DNA from 2 places in the Neobacillus sp. D3-1R genome. Region 1 is predicted to be linked to the other one. Evidence: a T-box and tRNA genes for the amino acid it is inferred to sense, from the RefSeq annotation. Region 1 holds a T-box; the other holds one or more tRNA genes.
What was found. A T-box is a leader RNA that pairs with one kind of tRNA and senses whether it is charged. The one in region 1 lies ahead of serS (serine--tRNA ligase), so its partner is inferred to be a tRNA-Ser.

Region 1 (7,273 bases):
TTAATCACTTCATGTCTTCCCATATAAGGTCGTAGTACTTCAGGAATAACAACACTGCCATCTTCTTGTTGATAGTTCTCTAAAATGGCAGCTACTGTACGGCCAATCGCAAGACCAGAACCATTTAACGTATGAACATGTTCCGGTTTCCCTTTTGGATCACGACGGAAACGAATATTCGCACGGCGAGCTTGGAAGCCTTCAAAATTACTGCAAGAAGAAATTTCTCGATACGTGTTATAGCTTGGAATCCAAACCTCAATATCGTACTTCTTTGCAGCTGTGAAACCAAGGTCTCCAGTACACATGCTTAATACACGATACGGTAGACCTAATAATTGTAAAACTTTTTCAGCATGGCCAGTTAGCCTTTCCAATTCTTCATATGAATCTTCTGGTTTAACAAACTTTACAAGCTCCACCTTGTTAAATTGATGCTGACGGATTAATCCTCTTGTATCACGTCCAGCTGAACCTGCTTCAGAACGGAAACATGCACTATAAGCAGCATAGCTTAAAGGTAAGTCTTCACCAGATAAGATTTCATCTCGGTGCATATTCGTCACTGGAACCTCTGCGGTTGGAATAAGGAAATAGTCTTCGCTTTCGATTCTAAACGCATCTTCCTCAAATTTAGGCAATTGCCCAGTTCCTGTCATACTCGCACGGTTTACCATATATGGAGGTAGAATTTCCTTATACCCATGCTCATCAACATGTAGGTCGAGCATAAAGTTCATTAATGCACGTTCTAAACGAGCCCCTAAACCTTTGTAAAAAACAAAACGGCTTCCCGTTACTTTTCCTGCTTTTTCGAAGTCTAGAATACCTAATTGATCGGCAATATCCCAATGTGGTTTTGGTTCAAAGCCAAAATCTTTCACTTCTCCCCATTTTCTAATCTCGACATTTTCATCTTCTGTTTCCCCTACAGGAACACTTTCGTGAGGAATATTAGGGATGCTTAATAATAATAGCTCTAACGTCTCTTCTACACCACGAAGTTCGTCATCGATTTCTTTAATCTTATCTCCCACTTCGCGCATTTCTGTAATTAACTGGTCTGCATCCTGCTTATCACGTTTTAAAGCCGCTACTTGTCCTGAAACCTCATTACGTTTGCTTTTTAGTTGCTCAGATTGAACAATAAGCTCGCGGCGTTTCGTGTCCAATTCTTCAAACTTTCCTAAATCCGTTAAATCCTCACCACGATGCTGAAGCTTATTTTTTACTTCTTCAAAGTTGGCTCTTAATACCTTAATATCTAGCATTTTTCTTCCTCCATTCTAAATTTTGACAAATAAAAAACTCCCGTCCCCTATAAACAGGGACGAGAGTTAACCCGCGTTGCCACCCTAATTGAAAGCAAAATGCTTTCCTCTTAGATTCATAACGGCTATTCACCGAAAGTATTTACTCACAAATGCTTTCAATACTTTGCTCAAGGATGGATTCCTAAGTTCTATCCGCTAGTTTGCACCAACCACCAGCTCTCTAAAAGGACGATTTCTTAGTACTATTTCCTCTCAATGCTTTTACACTATTTAAGATTTTTATTAATGTACTATAATTATCAGCAAATTGCAACTGAATTATGCCTACTTTTAGATGTTATTTAATATCTTGTTGATTTGTGCTTCAGGCTGCCTAACATAGCACTCTTTATAAAGATTCTTTCACCATGTTGATGAAGTAAGCAGTCATACGATGGTCATCGGTGAGTTCTGGATGGAAGGAGCAGCCTAAATATTGCCCTTCTCTTGCCGCTACAATACGCCCATCGTATTTTGCTAGAACCTCTACATTTTCACCAGCTTCCACAATATGTGGCCCTCGGATAAATACAGCTGCAAAGTCTTCAGCGACGCCAGCAATAGCAAGACTCGCTTCAAAGCTCTCTCTTTGGCGACCAAAGGAATTTCTTTCAACGGTTACATCCATGACCCCAATATGAGGTGCATCATATCCCACTAATTTCTTTGCAAGAAGAATTAAGCCCGCACATGTACCGAACATTGGCTTTCCGGCTGCGGCAAATGCCTTTAGTTCATCCATAAAGTCATATTTATCGATAAGGCGTCTCATTGTCGTACTTTCTCCTCCAGGGAGAATCAAGCCATCTACTTCTTTCAGTTGCTCTTTTAATTTAATGACAACAGCTTCTTCACCACAAGCTTCTACTGAACGTACATGTTCACGGACAGCGCCTTGCAAGGCTAATACTCCGATTTTAACCATGATTAAAACTCCTTACCAACCACGTTCCTGCATACGATCACTTGGAGATAATGTTGAAATTTCAATACCCTTCATTGCCACACCAAGATTCTTTGAAATTTCAGCGATTAACTTATAATCTTGATAGTGAGTAGTTGCTTCAACAATAGCTCTCGCAAATTTTGCAGGATTATCTGATTTGAAAATTCCTGAACCTACGAACACTCCATCTGCACCTAACTGCATCATAAGAGCTGCATCCGCAGGTGTAGCTACTCCACCTGCAGCGAAGTTAACAACTGGTAAGCGGCCTAAACGTTTAATTTCTAATAATAACTCAAACGGTGCACCTAATAGCTTTGCTTCCGTCATTAATTCATCTTCATTCATTGCTACTACTTTACGAACTTGCGCATTTACTTTACGGATATGACGAACAGCTTCTACAATGTTTCCAGTACCGGGCTCACCTTTTGTACGTAACATGGAAGCCCCTTCACCGATACGACGAGCAGCTTCTCCTAAATCACGGCATCCGCAAACAAATGGAACTGTATATTCACTTTTTAATAAATGGAACTCTTCATCTGCAGGTGTTAAAACTTCACTTTCATCTATGTAATCGACACCTAATGCTTCTAAGACACGAGCTTCCACGATATGACCAATACGGGCTTTTGCCATAACAGGGATGGAAACAGCATTCATCACTTCTTCCACAATACGTGGGTCAGCCATTCTTGAAACTCCACCTGCTGCTCTGATATCAGAAGGAACACGCTCTAAAGCCATTACTGCAACAGCACCAGCTTCTTCTGCTATTTTTGCTTGCTCAGCATTAACAACGTCCATAATGACGCCGCCCTTTTGCATTTCTGCCATTCCACGTTTTACACGATCTGTACCTGTTTTCATTATGTTGCCCCCTTTGATATTACCTTCTGCTAATAAGTAAAAATTTATTATTCAATTCATCATAACAAAAAAATAAAGGAATGATAACTAATTCACTCGGAATTATTCATATCCCTCATGGTAAATAAACAATAAAAAAGGCCTCCTGTCAAGACAGGAAACCTCTTTTTCTTATTTCACTTATTAAAATAAATTAGCAGCACTTTTCCATAAACCACCAAAAAAATCACCAATGCCGCGCATCATTAAAACAAACCAATTTGCCTTTTCAACACTAGAAGCTGCCACTAAAACAACTTTGATTTGATCATCTGCTTTATCAGATAAGAATGAAACTTTATTATCACCTTTTGCTTTAATGGTAACATAACCAACGACATCACCTTTTTTAACTGGAGCTGTCAATTCACCATTTTTATTCAATTTCTTTTTATCTAATACCACAACTGGTTGATATTGGTCCTTTTCACCATTTAAAATAACCATTTCGATCGAATCTTTTGTTGTTAATTTAACCTTATTTCCTTTTCCTTTTGTTACTGGTAGGTTTTCTGTACCTTTAATTTTAGCGTTTTTAGGAAGGAGTTCTTCAATGGAATAATTACTGAATGCATAGTCAAACATTTTTCTAGTTTCATCAAAACGCGCTTTATAATTTCCTTGTCCAGAAGCATTTTTTGCATTCATCACAACCGTAATAAAACGTTTCCCATCACGCATTGCCGTCCCTGTAAAACAGTAACCGGCAAAATCAGTTGTACCTGTTTTAAGGCCATCAACACCTTCATAACCAAAAACTAATGATGGTAACATCCAATTCCAGTTATCCATTTTTATTTCATCATCCGTACCTTCACGGAATTTTTTCTTCGTTGTACTTGCAGTAGCTAATACATCCGGGAAATCCTTAATTAAACGGTAAGCTAACTTAGCAGTTGCGCGAGCAGACATCACATTCTCTTCTTCTGCTCCAGTACCTTCAGGATGAGAACCTTTAAGGTCACGATTATTTAATCCTGTTGCATTAACAAATTTATAGTTTTCTAATCCAAGTTCTTGTGCTTTATCATTCATCATCTTAACAAAATTAGCTTCTGAGCCTGCAATGGTTTCAGCTATCGCAATTGTTGCGCCATTCGCAGAATAAATAGCCATTGCTTCATATAACTCACGAATATTATATTTGCCATCACGACGAAGAGGGACATTGGATAAAGAACGGTCTTGAGAAACCTTCCACACATATTCTGAAACAGAATATTCCTGTTCCCATTTCACTCTTCCTTCTTTAATGGCTTCTAGTAATAAATACTCCGTCATCATCTTGGTCATACTTGCAATACCAAGAACCGTATCTGCATTTTTTTCAAATAAAACTCGACCAGTAGAGGCTTCAACTAAAATTGCAGCGTCCGCTTTCACATCCAGTTGAGCTTGTGCTTTGACAATATTTCCATTTTGAAATAGACCTACTATCAAAACAAATGCCATTAAACTGGCTATATATTTTTTAATGTATTTTTTATTCACCTTTATGCCCCTCCACCTCTTATATTTACACTTTTGTTATTTTAACATATCTCCTATTGAAAAGGTAGGATAGCAAGACCTATCTTATGAAGAAAAGATGATTCCATACTGTACATTTTTTGACAACGCTCTTTTCTAAAACTTTGTTGCCTTTGTAACTAAGAAAGAGAGATTTCTCAATATAGGGTGATAAAAATCTTTTAAAAATCAAGAAAAGAGCTGAGCTCTTATTAAGAGTGCCTGTAAAAGTCCGACTTTTGGGATTTTCACCAAAACCAAAATCTATACGAAAACAGTTTTTACAAAAAGAAAAACAGGGAAACAACTCCCCTGTTTTTATGATTGATATGAATAGTTTGGTGCTTCTTTAGTGATTTGGACATCATGCGGATGGCTTTCTCTTAATCCCGCACCTGTCATTTTCACAAACTGAGCTTTTTCTCTCAATTCAGTTAAGTCCTTTGTCCCACAATACCCCATACCTGAACGTAAACCGCCAACTAACTGGTAAATGGTGTCTGCAAGTGGTCCTTTATAAGCGACTCTACCTTCAATACCTTCTGGAACAAACTTTTTATTATCTTCTTGGAAATATCGATCCTTTGACCCTTTTTCCATTGCAGCTACTGAGCCCATACCACGATACACTTTAAAACGTCTACCTTGGTAAATTTCTGTCTCACCTGGGCTTTCTGTTACCCCTGCAAGTAAGCTACCAAGCATGACCGCATGTCCTCCAGCAGCTAATGCCTTTACAACATCACCAGAATATTTAATTCCGCCATCCGCAATAATAGATTTTCCGTGCTTTCTAGCTTCCGTTGCACAATCATAAACTGCAGTAATTTGCGGAACACCAACACCAGCCACAACACGAGTTGTACAAATGGAACCCGGTCCAATTCCTACTTTTATGATATCAGCACCTGCGTCAATTAAGTCTTTAGTTGCCTCAGCCGTAGCGACATTTCCTGCAATAATATTTAAAGAAGGGTAGGCTTCGCGAATCATTCTAACTGTATCGAGAACTCCTTTAGAATGTCCATGTGCCGTATCAACCACAATAACATCCACATGTGCCTTTACAAGCATTTCTACTCGTTTCATTGTATCAGCAGTCACCCCAACCGCAGCACCTACTAATAAGCGACCAACTGAATCTTTTGCAGAATGAGGGAACTCAATAACTTTCTCAATATCCTTTATTGTGATAAGTCCTTTTAACACACCCTCATCATCAACAAGTGGTAATTTTTCAATTTTATGTTTTTGAAGAATTTTTTCTGCTTCTTGTAAGCTTGTTCCAACTGGTGCAGTGACTAAATTTTCTTTTGTCATCACATCTGAAATTTTTATGGAATAATCTTGAATAAATCGTAAGTCACGATTCGTTAAAATACCAATTAATTTTTGTTCCTCTTCGTTGTTAACAATGGGAACACCTGAGATTCGATATTTACCCATAAGATGTTCAGCATCATAAACCTGATGATCGGGTGTTAAATAAAAAGGATCTGTGATAACGCCACTTTCGGAACGTTTCACTTTTAATACTTGATCCGCTTGTTGTTCAATGGACATGTTTTTATGAATAACCCCTAAACCACCCTGTCTTGCCATCGCAATGGCCATTTCAGCCTGTGTAACAGTGTCCATACCCGCACTAATAAACGGAATGTTTAACTTTACACCCTCTGCTAGTTCAACTTGAAGGTTTACATCTCTAGGAAGCACTTCTGATCTTGCTGGAACTAATAAAACATCATCAAAGGTTAATCCTTCTTTAGCAAATTTACTTTCCCACATTTCAATAATCCTCCCCAAGTGTAAAAAAATATTATTTGTAGGTTATCAATTGGACAAAATACTGTCAAGGAAGAAGTTATTATTTGTATTATTCAATTTATTTGAGGAGAAATCATTATGTATACCCAATATAAGAACTGGACCAATTATTCCATCTTCTTTTCAGCAGAACATACTCAGCAAATGCTAAAAAAATGTTACGACAAAGCACAAATCGAGAATGGAGACCAAAAGAGCTTTGAAAATTGTTACCCGTTTATTTATTACCTAGAGCATGCTAAGACCTATTACGACCAAGCAGAAAAATCTCCTCTTTTAATTCAACCCATTTTATTATTCTATGGCTTTGTTCATTTAATAAAAGCTTGTATTTTAACCATACAACCCAATTATCCTGAGAATACCTCTGTTTTAGCCCATGGTGTATCGACAAGGAAACGTAAAAAACAGCAATATCAATTTTTTCAAGATGAAGTAAAAATACAAAAGAATGGCCTTTTCCCTTTTATTGCTGAAAAAATGTTCCACATGAAACATTTGGAAGGTGAAAAAGCCAATATGGGAGAGTTATTAAAAGAAATACCGGAGTTAAATGATCTTTTCTCTACTTTGGAAGGCAAACAAACTTTTATAAGAGTTAGTCAAAAGGAGGATACAATTCTTTTTTCTAATCAAATCTTAGATAAGTATCACATGACAGAAACACGCTTTCAGGACTTTTATCAGGCAAAATCCCTCTATCCAGTTGAACTAGCTGAAAAGGGGGGAAATGGGACTGCTTTTAAAATAAATATGCATAAATGTA
Region 2 (7,273 bases), 190 kb from region 1:
ACAGTTCCGTTTATTGCCCGCTATCGAAAAGAACAAACCGGTGCTTTGGATGAAGTTCAAATACGGGATGTTAGTGAAAGATGGCAATACATACAAAACCTTGAGCAACGAAAAGAAGAAGTATTACGGATTATAACAGAACAAGGAAAATTGACGGACGAACTACAGCAACAAATCAATAAATCAACCAAACTACAGGAAGTAGAAGATCTTTATCGCCCTTACAAACAGAAAAAACGGACAAGAGCCACCATTGCAAAGGAAAAAGGACTAGAACCGCTAGCGGAATGGTTAATGTCTTTTCCGGATAACGGAAGTGTGGAAACGAAAGCTCAAGAGTTCTTATCTTCAGAAAAAGAAGTATCAACGGTTGAGGAAGCTATTGCAGGGGCAAAAGATATTATTGCGGAATGGATTGCGGATGATGCAACAAGCCGAAAATGGATAAGACACGAAACGTATAAAAACGCAATGATTGAAACAAGTATCAAAGATGAGGAGAAAGATGAAAAAAAGATCTTTGAAATGTATTACCAATACGAAGAACCTGTTTCTAAAATTGTACCCCATAGAATTTTAGCTTTAAATCGAGGTGAGAAGGAAGAGGTTTTAAAGGTAGCCGTAAAGCCGCCAGTTGAATCAATCATCACCTTCTTAAATAAAAAATGGATTAAAAATCCTCATGCCATATCCTCACCCCAGGTAACAGAAGCAATTGAGGATAGTTATAAGCGTCTCATTCAATCATCGATTGAAAGAGAAATCCGCAGTGAATTAACAGAAAAAGCGGAAGGACAAGCCATCCATATTTTCTCTGAGAATCTGAGAAATCTATTATTGCAGCCACCTTTAAAAGGGAAGATCGTATTAGGAGTAGACCCTGCTTATCGTACAGGTTGTAAGTTAGCTGTTGTGGATGATACAGGGAAGGTTCTAAAAATCGATGTGATTTATCCGCATCCACCTGTTTCCAAAACAGATATAGCTAAAAAGAAAACATTAGACATTATCAATGAATATAAAGTGGAAATGGTCGCGATTGGTAATGGGACAGCTTCAAGAGAAACAGAGCAATTTATTGCAGAACTTTTAAAAGAAGTAAAACATGAGATTTATTACCTAATTGTCAATGAAGCTGGAGCAAGTGTATATTCTGCCTCTGATTTAGCACGCGAGGAATTCCCACACTTCCAAGTAGAGGAACGAAGTGCAGTCTCAATTGCTCGAAGACTGCAAGATCCATTAGCAGAGCTTGTGAAAATTGATCCAAAATCAGTTGGAGTAGGGCAATATCAGCATGATGTCTCTCAAAAAAAGCTATCTGAATCCTTAACTTTTGTGGTAGAAACAGCTGTTAACCAAGTGGGAGTGAATGTGAATACTGCTTCCTCATCATTACTACAATATGTGGCAGGTTTATCAAAATCAGTGGCCAACAATATTGTGAAGAAGAGAGAAGAAGAAGGGAAATTCGAAAAAAGAGATCAACTTAAGAAAATTCCTCGACTTGGGGCGAAGACATACGAACAAGCAATCGGTTTCTTACGTGTATTAGATGGAAAAGAACCTCTTGATCGAACAGGTATCCATCCTGAAAATTATCAGGTGGTTAAAAATCTATTGAAAAAATACGGCTTTACGACAAAGGACTTAGGTACCGAACAATTAAGAGGAGCATTACAATCGATTCATGTTTCCGAAGTAGCGGCTGAGCTTTCCATAGGGGAACTGACCTTAAAGGATATTATCGATGCTTTAGTAAGACCAGAACGTGATCCACGCGATGAACTACCTGCACCATTATTGAAAAAGGACGTTCTTAAGCTTGAAGATCTTCAGCCTGGTATGGAGTTACAAGGCACTGTTCGAAATGTTGTGGATTTTGGAGCTTTTGTGGATATTGGAGTAAAACAAGATGGTCTTGTTCATATTTCCAAGTTAACAAACAAATTTGTCAAACATCCTTTAGATATCGTTTCAGTAGGAGATATTGTTACCGTTTGGGTAGATTCGATCGATAAACAAAAAGGGCGTGTTTCCTTAACCATGCTCCCTCCAAATAAATAGTCGAATAAAAGAAGAACTGACTCTGGAATAGTAGAGTCAGTTCTTTATCTTTACGAACAGTTCTTTTTTCTATAGAAAAACCAGCATTGATTAAGTAGTTTAATTTGATATCGATTTTTTTCGAAAAATGCCTTTTTCATTTGATTTTGGAACCAAGTAGGCATATAGGAACCTCCTTAACTAAGATGTATATGTTGCAGGAGTTAGTGATTTTAAATATTTTCTAAAATGACTGAGTTTTAGTGTGTAATACCCTATGCTTTATTAAGCCGACAATATTTAAATTTAGCGGACACACGATCCGTTATATTGTGAAAAATGGTTGTTTTTAGAAGATTAGCGGACTATAGTTCCGCTATCGTACTTAAAGAATGCCTTATTACACTGAAATATAGTGAATAACGGAACCTGTGTCCTTTAAACTCGAGAAAATCGTGAATATTGCCGAATTAGCGGAATGTGTGTCCTTTAAATTCCACACTAACGGTTAATATAGTCATGATTTAAAATAAATAGGTATTTATAATATATGCTATAATAGTTTGTCACGTTCTTGTAAAAAGGAGGAAGCGAAATGAATGAACAAGATTTACAATTACTAGTCGAGAAGATTTCTCTAAACTATTTTCAAAAACCATTTCGCCACCAAGCTACCTTTAATTCAAGATTAAAAACAACGGGCGGAAGATACTTATTACATTCGCATAATATTGAATTAAATAAGAGATATTACGAACAATTAGGTTTAGAAGAATTAATCGGAATCATTAAACATGAATTATGTCATTATCACCTTCACTTAGAAAAGAAGGGATATAAACATCAAGATCCTGATTTTAAAAAGTTAATGAAACAAGTGGGTGCTCCGCGATTTTGTAAACAACTTCCGGAAAGACCTAAAACGAATCGAAGCTTAAAGCTTTATGTATATACTTGTTCTGATTGTTCTTTGGTTTTTAAACGTAGGAGAGCTGTTAATATACAAAAATATGTTTGTGGAAAATGTAAAGGAAAGCTAAAAAAGGTATCGGTGTTGACAACCGACTAATCTATTTGTTAGAATCACATTCTGTTGTTTAAAAAACAGCAGTCGTTTTTTGTAGGAGATTAAAAAGGGTTATTTTTACTCCTTGACTTTCCTAGTCGTCATTTTTATAATATAAAGAGTCGACAGGGACAAGTAAGCTTAAACTGTTGTCGATATTTAGAAAAGTAAGAATTACCATATTAATATTCCGCAGTAGCTCAGTGGTAGAGCATTCGGCTGTTAACCGAACGGTCGTAGGTTCGAGTCCTACCTGCGGAGCCATTTTTGGGGAAGTACTCAAGAGGCTGAAGAGGCGCCCCTGCTAAGGGTGTAGGTCGGGTAACCGGCGCGAGGGTTCAAATCCCTCCTTCTCCGCCATTTAATTAAGGCCCATTGGTCAAGCGGTTAAGACACCGCCCTTTCACGGCGGTAACACGGGTTCGAATCCCGTATGGGTCATCCATTTAGCGACTCTATAGTTTACTATTGAGTCGCTATCTATTCTATATTAAAACTTATTCTGGTCCCGTGGTGTAGCGACGAGCGACACTTCAATGGATATGCTCCGAGTTGTCTCGACGCATTTACCTCCTCGAATTAACTCGTAGAGGAAGAGACAGTTAACGATTGCAAACCTAGTGCAGGTTTAAAACTTTAAATTCATTCTGGTCCCGTGGTGTAGCGGTTAACATGCCTGCCTGTCACGCAGGAGATCGCGGGTTCGATTCCCGTCGGGACCGCCATTATTTTGTTGGGCTATAGCCAAGCGGTAAGGCATCGCACTTTGACTGCGACATGCGTAGGTTCAAATCCTGCTAGCCCAGCCATTTAAATGAGCCATTAGCTCAGTCGGTAGAGCATCTGACTTTTAATCAGAGGGTCGAAGGTTCGAGTCCTTCATGGCTCACCAGTTTTTTGTTTAACTAAAAAACTATTTTTTATATGCGGGTGTGGCGGAATTGGCAGACGCACCAGACTTAGGATCTGGCGCCGCAAGGCGTGGGGGTTCGACTCCCTTCACCCGCACCAATAACTTCATTGTTTTTACCAAGTGTTTACACTTGAATAGAATGCGATGATTTGTTATGATTAATGATGTTCTTAATTTATACATGCGGTCGTGGCGGAATGGCAGACGCGCTAGGTTGAGGGCCTAGTGGGGGCAACCCCGTGGAGGTTCAAGTCCTCTCGGCCGCACCAAATAATATAAAATTAAGTGTTGACATTAAAATCTTAAAATGGTATGATGGTTAAGTCGCTTTTTTAAGAACTAATATGCGCCCGTAGCTCAATTGGATAGAGCGTCTGACTACGGATCAGAAGGTTATGGGTTCGACTCCTTTCGGGCGCGCCATAATATCGGGAAGTAGCTCAGCTTGGTAGAGCACTTGGTTTGGGACCAAGGGGTCGCAGGTTCGAATCCTGTCTTCCCGACCAGTAGGACATTAATTAAATATGCGGGTGTAGTTTAATGGTAAAACCTCAGCCTTCCAAGCTGATGTCGTGAGTTCGATTCTCATCACCCGCTCCAAAAATTGCTCTTTGAAAACTAAACAACCAAACATTAACAAAGGTAAGGCTTCTATTATAGAAGTTTTTAAAAAAAGCCAGAGTAAACTTTATGAGCTATATCAAACACTTTATTGGAGAGTTTGATCCTGGCTCAGGACGAACGCTGGCGGCGTGCCTAATACATGCAAGTCGAGCGAATCTTTAGGAGCTTGCTCCTGAAGGTTAGCGGCGGACGGGTGAGTAACACGTGGGCAACCTGCCTGTAAGACTGGGATAACTTCGGGAAACCGGAGCTAATACCGGATAATCCTTTTCCTCACATGAGGGAAAGCTGAAAGACGGTTTCGGCTGTCACTTACAGATGGGCCCGCGGCGCATTAGCTAGTTGGTGAGGTAACGGCTCACCAAGGCGACGATGCGTAGCCGACCTGAGAGGGTGATCGGCCACACTGGGACTGAGACACGGCCCAGACTCCTACGGGAGGCAGCAGTAGGGAATCTTCCGCAATGGACGAAAGTCTGACGGAGCAACGCCGCGTGAACGATGAAGGCCTTCGGGTCGTAAAGTTCTGTTGTTAGGGAAGAACAAGTACCGGAGTAACTGCCGGTACCTTGACGGTACCTAACCAGAAAGCCACGGCTAACTACGTGCCAGCAGCCGCGGTAATACGTAGGTGGCAAGCGTTGTCCGGAATTATTGGGCGTAAAGCGCGCGCAGGCGGTCCTTTAAGTCTGATGTGAAAGCCCACGGCTCAACCGTGGAGGGTCATTGGAAACTGGGGGACTTGAGTACTGAAGAGGAAAGTGGAATTCCACGTGTAGCGGTGAAATGCGTAGAGATGTGGAGGAACACCAGTGGCGAAGGCGACTTTCTGGTCAGTAACTGACGCTGAGGCGCGAAAGCGTGGGGAGCAAACAGGATTAGATACCCTGGTAGTCCACGCCGTAAACGATGAGTGCTAAGTGTTAGAGGGTTTCCGCCCTTTAGTGCTGCAGCTAACGCATTAAGCACTCCGCCTGGGGAGTACGGTCGCAAGACTGAAACTCAAAGGAATTGACGGGGGCCCGCACAAGCGGTGGAGCATGTGGTTTAATTCGAAGCAACGCGAAGAACCTTACCAGGTCTTGACATCCTCTGACAACCCTAGAGATAGGGCTTTCCCCTTCGGGGGACAGAGTGACAGGTGGTGCATGGTTGTCGTCAGCTCGTGTCGTGAGATGTTGGGTTAAGTCCCGCAACGAGCGCAACCCTTGATCTTAGTTGCCAGCATTTAGTTGGGCACTCTAAGGTGACTGCCGGTGACAAACCGGAGGAAGGTGGGGATGACGTCAAATCATCATGCCCCTTATGACCTGGGCTACACACGTGCTACAATGGATGGTACAAAGGGCTGCAAGACCGCGAGGTTAAGCGAATCCCATAAAACCATTCTCAGTTCGGATTGCAGGCTGCAACTCGCCTGCATGAAGCTGGAATCGCTAGTAATCGCGGATCAGCATGCCGCGGTGAATACGTTCCCGGGCCTTGTACACACCGCCCGTCACACCACGAGAGTTTGTAACACCCGAAGTCGGTGGGGTAACCGTAAGGAGCCAGCCGCCTAAGGTGGGACAGATGATTGGGGTGAAGTCGTAACAAGGTAGCCGTATCGGAAGGTGCGGCTGGATCACCTCCTTTCTAAGGAATATAAGTGACCATTGGTCACAAAAAAACATTTAAATCTTTGGTGTTAATTGTTTGGTGTTTAGTTTTGAGAGAGCAATCTCTCGGTAGCTATTTAGGTAGCTACTACTACTTGTTCCTTGAAAACTAGATAATCGTATAGAAGAAACCAAGTAAAAACCGAGTAATTGCCATTTTAGTTTCTCTCTTATTTTATAGTAAGAGAATTAACCTTTAGGTTAAGTTAATAAGGGCGCACGGTGGATGCCTTGGCACTAGGAGCCGATGAAGGACGGGACTAACGCCGATATGCTCCGGGGAGCTGTAAGTAAGCTTTGATCCGGAGATTTCCGAATGGGGAAACCCACTGCTCGTAATGGAGTAGTATCTTTACCTGAATACATAGGGTACTGATGGCATACCCGGGGAACTGAAACATCTAAGTACCCGGAGGAAGAGAAAGCAAACGCGATTCCCTGAGTAGCGGCGAGCGAAACGGGACATAGCCCAAACCAAGAGGCTTGCCTCTTGGGGTTGTAGGACACTCAACATGGAGTTACAAAGGAACGGGGTAGATGAACAGATCTGGAAAGATCGGTCAGAGAAGGTAAAAACCCTGTAGTCGAAACTTCGTTCCCTCCTGAGTGAATCCTGAGTACGGCCGGACACGAGAAATCCGGTCGGAAGCAGGGAGGACCATCTCCCAAGGCTAAATACTCCCTAGTGACCGATAGTGAACCAGTACCGTGAGGGAAAGGTGAAAAGCACCCCGGAAGGGGAGTGAAAAAGATCCTGAAACCGTGTGCCTACAAGTAGTTAGAGCCCGTTAATGGGTGATAGCGTGCCTTTTGTAGAATGAACCGGCGAGTTACGATTACATGCAAGGTTAAGTTGAAAAGACGGAGCCGCAGCGAAAGCGAGTCTGAATAGGGCGAATGAGTATGTGGTCGTAGACCCGAAACCAGGTGATCTACCCATGTCCAGGGTGAAGTCCAGGTAACACT

Region 2: it has a tRNA-Ser gene. The T-box ahead of serS (serine--tRNA ligase) is inferred to sense a tRNA for this amino acid. The anticodon was not compared.

What each region holds. Positions count from the first base shown of each region.
Region 1 is NZ_CP197471.1:4,484,182-4,491,454, reverse strand. It holds gene serS (serine--tRNA ligase) at 1-1,271, opposite strand, end outside; T-box leader at 1,324-1,539, opposite strand; gene pdxT (pyridoxal 5'-phosphate synthase glutaminase subunit PdxT) at 1,663-2,238, opposite strand; gene pdxS (pyridoxal 5'-phosphate synthase lyase subunit PdxS) at 2,251-3,135, opposite strand; gene ACSBPO_RS22545 (D-alanyl-D-alanine carboxypeptidase family protein) at 3,316-4,623, opposite strand; gene guaB (IMP dehydrogenase) at 4,999-6,468, opposite strand; gene ACSBPO_RS22535 (YaaC family protein) at 6,586-7,273, shown strand, end outside.
Region 2 is NZ_CP197471.1:26,742-34,014, forward strand. It holds gene ACSBPO_RS00155 (Tex family protein) at 1-2,067, shown strand, start outside; gene cmpA (cortex morphogenetic protein CmpA) at 2,118-2,231, opposite strand; gene ACSBPO_RS00165 (SprT family protein) at 2,642-3,115, shown strand; tRNA gene ACSBPO_RS00170 (tRNA-Asn) at 3,302-3,376, shown strand; tRNA gene ACSBPO_RS00175 (tRNA-Ser) at 3,382-3,472, shown strand; tRNA gene ACSBPO_RS00180 (tRNA-Glu) at 3,482-3,553, shown strand; tRNA gene ACSBPO_RS00185 (tRNA-Asp) at 3,762-3,837, shown strand; tRNA gene ACSBPO_RS00190 (tRNA-Gln) at 3,847-3,921, shown strand; tRNA gene ACSBPO_RS00195 (tRNA-Lys) at 3,929-4,004, shown strand; tRNA gene ACSBPO_RS00200 (tRNA-Leu) at 4,039-4,123, shown strand; tRNA gene ACSBPO_RS00205 (tRNA-Leu) at 4,209-4,294, shown strand; tRNA gene ACSBPO_RS00210 (tRNA-Arg) at 4,372-4,448, shown strand; tRNA gene ACSBPO_RS00215 (tRNA-Pro) at 4,455-4,531, shown strand; tRNA gene ACSBPO_RS00220 (tRNA-Gly) at 4,552-4,625, shown strand; rRNA gene ACSBPO_RS00225 (16S ribosomal RNA) at 4,735-6,284, shown strand; rRNA gene ACSBPO_RS00230 (23S ribosomal RNA) at 6,507-7,273, shown strand, end outside.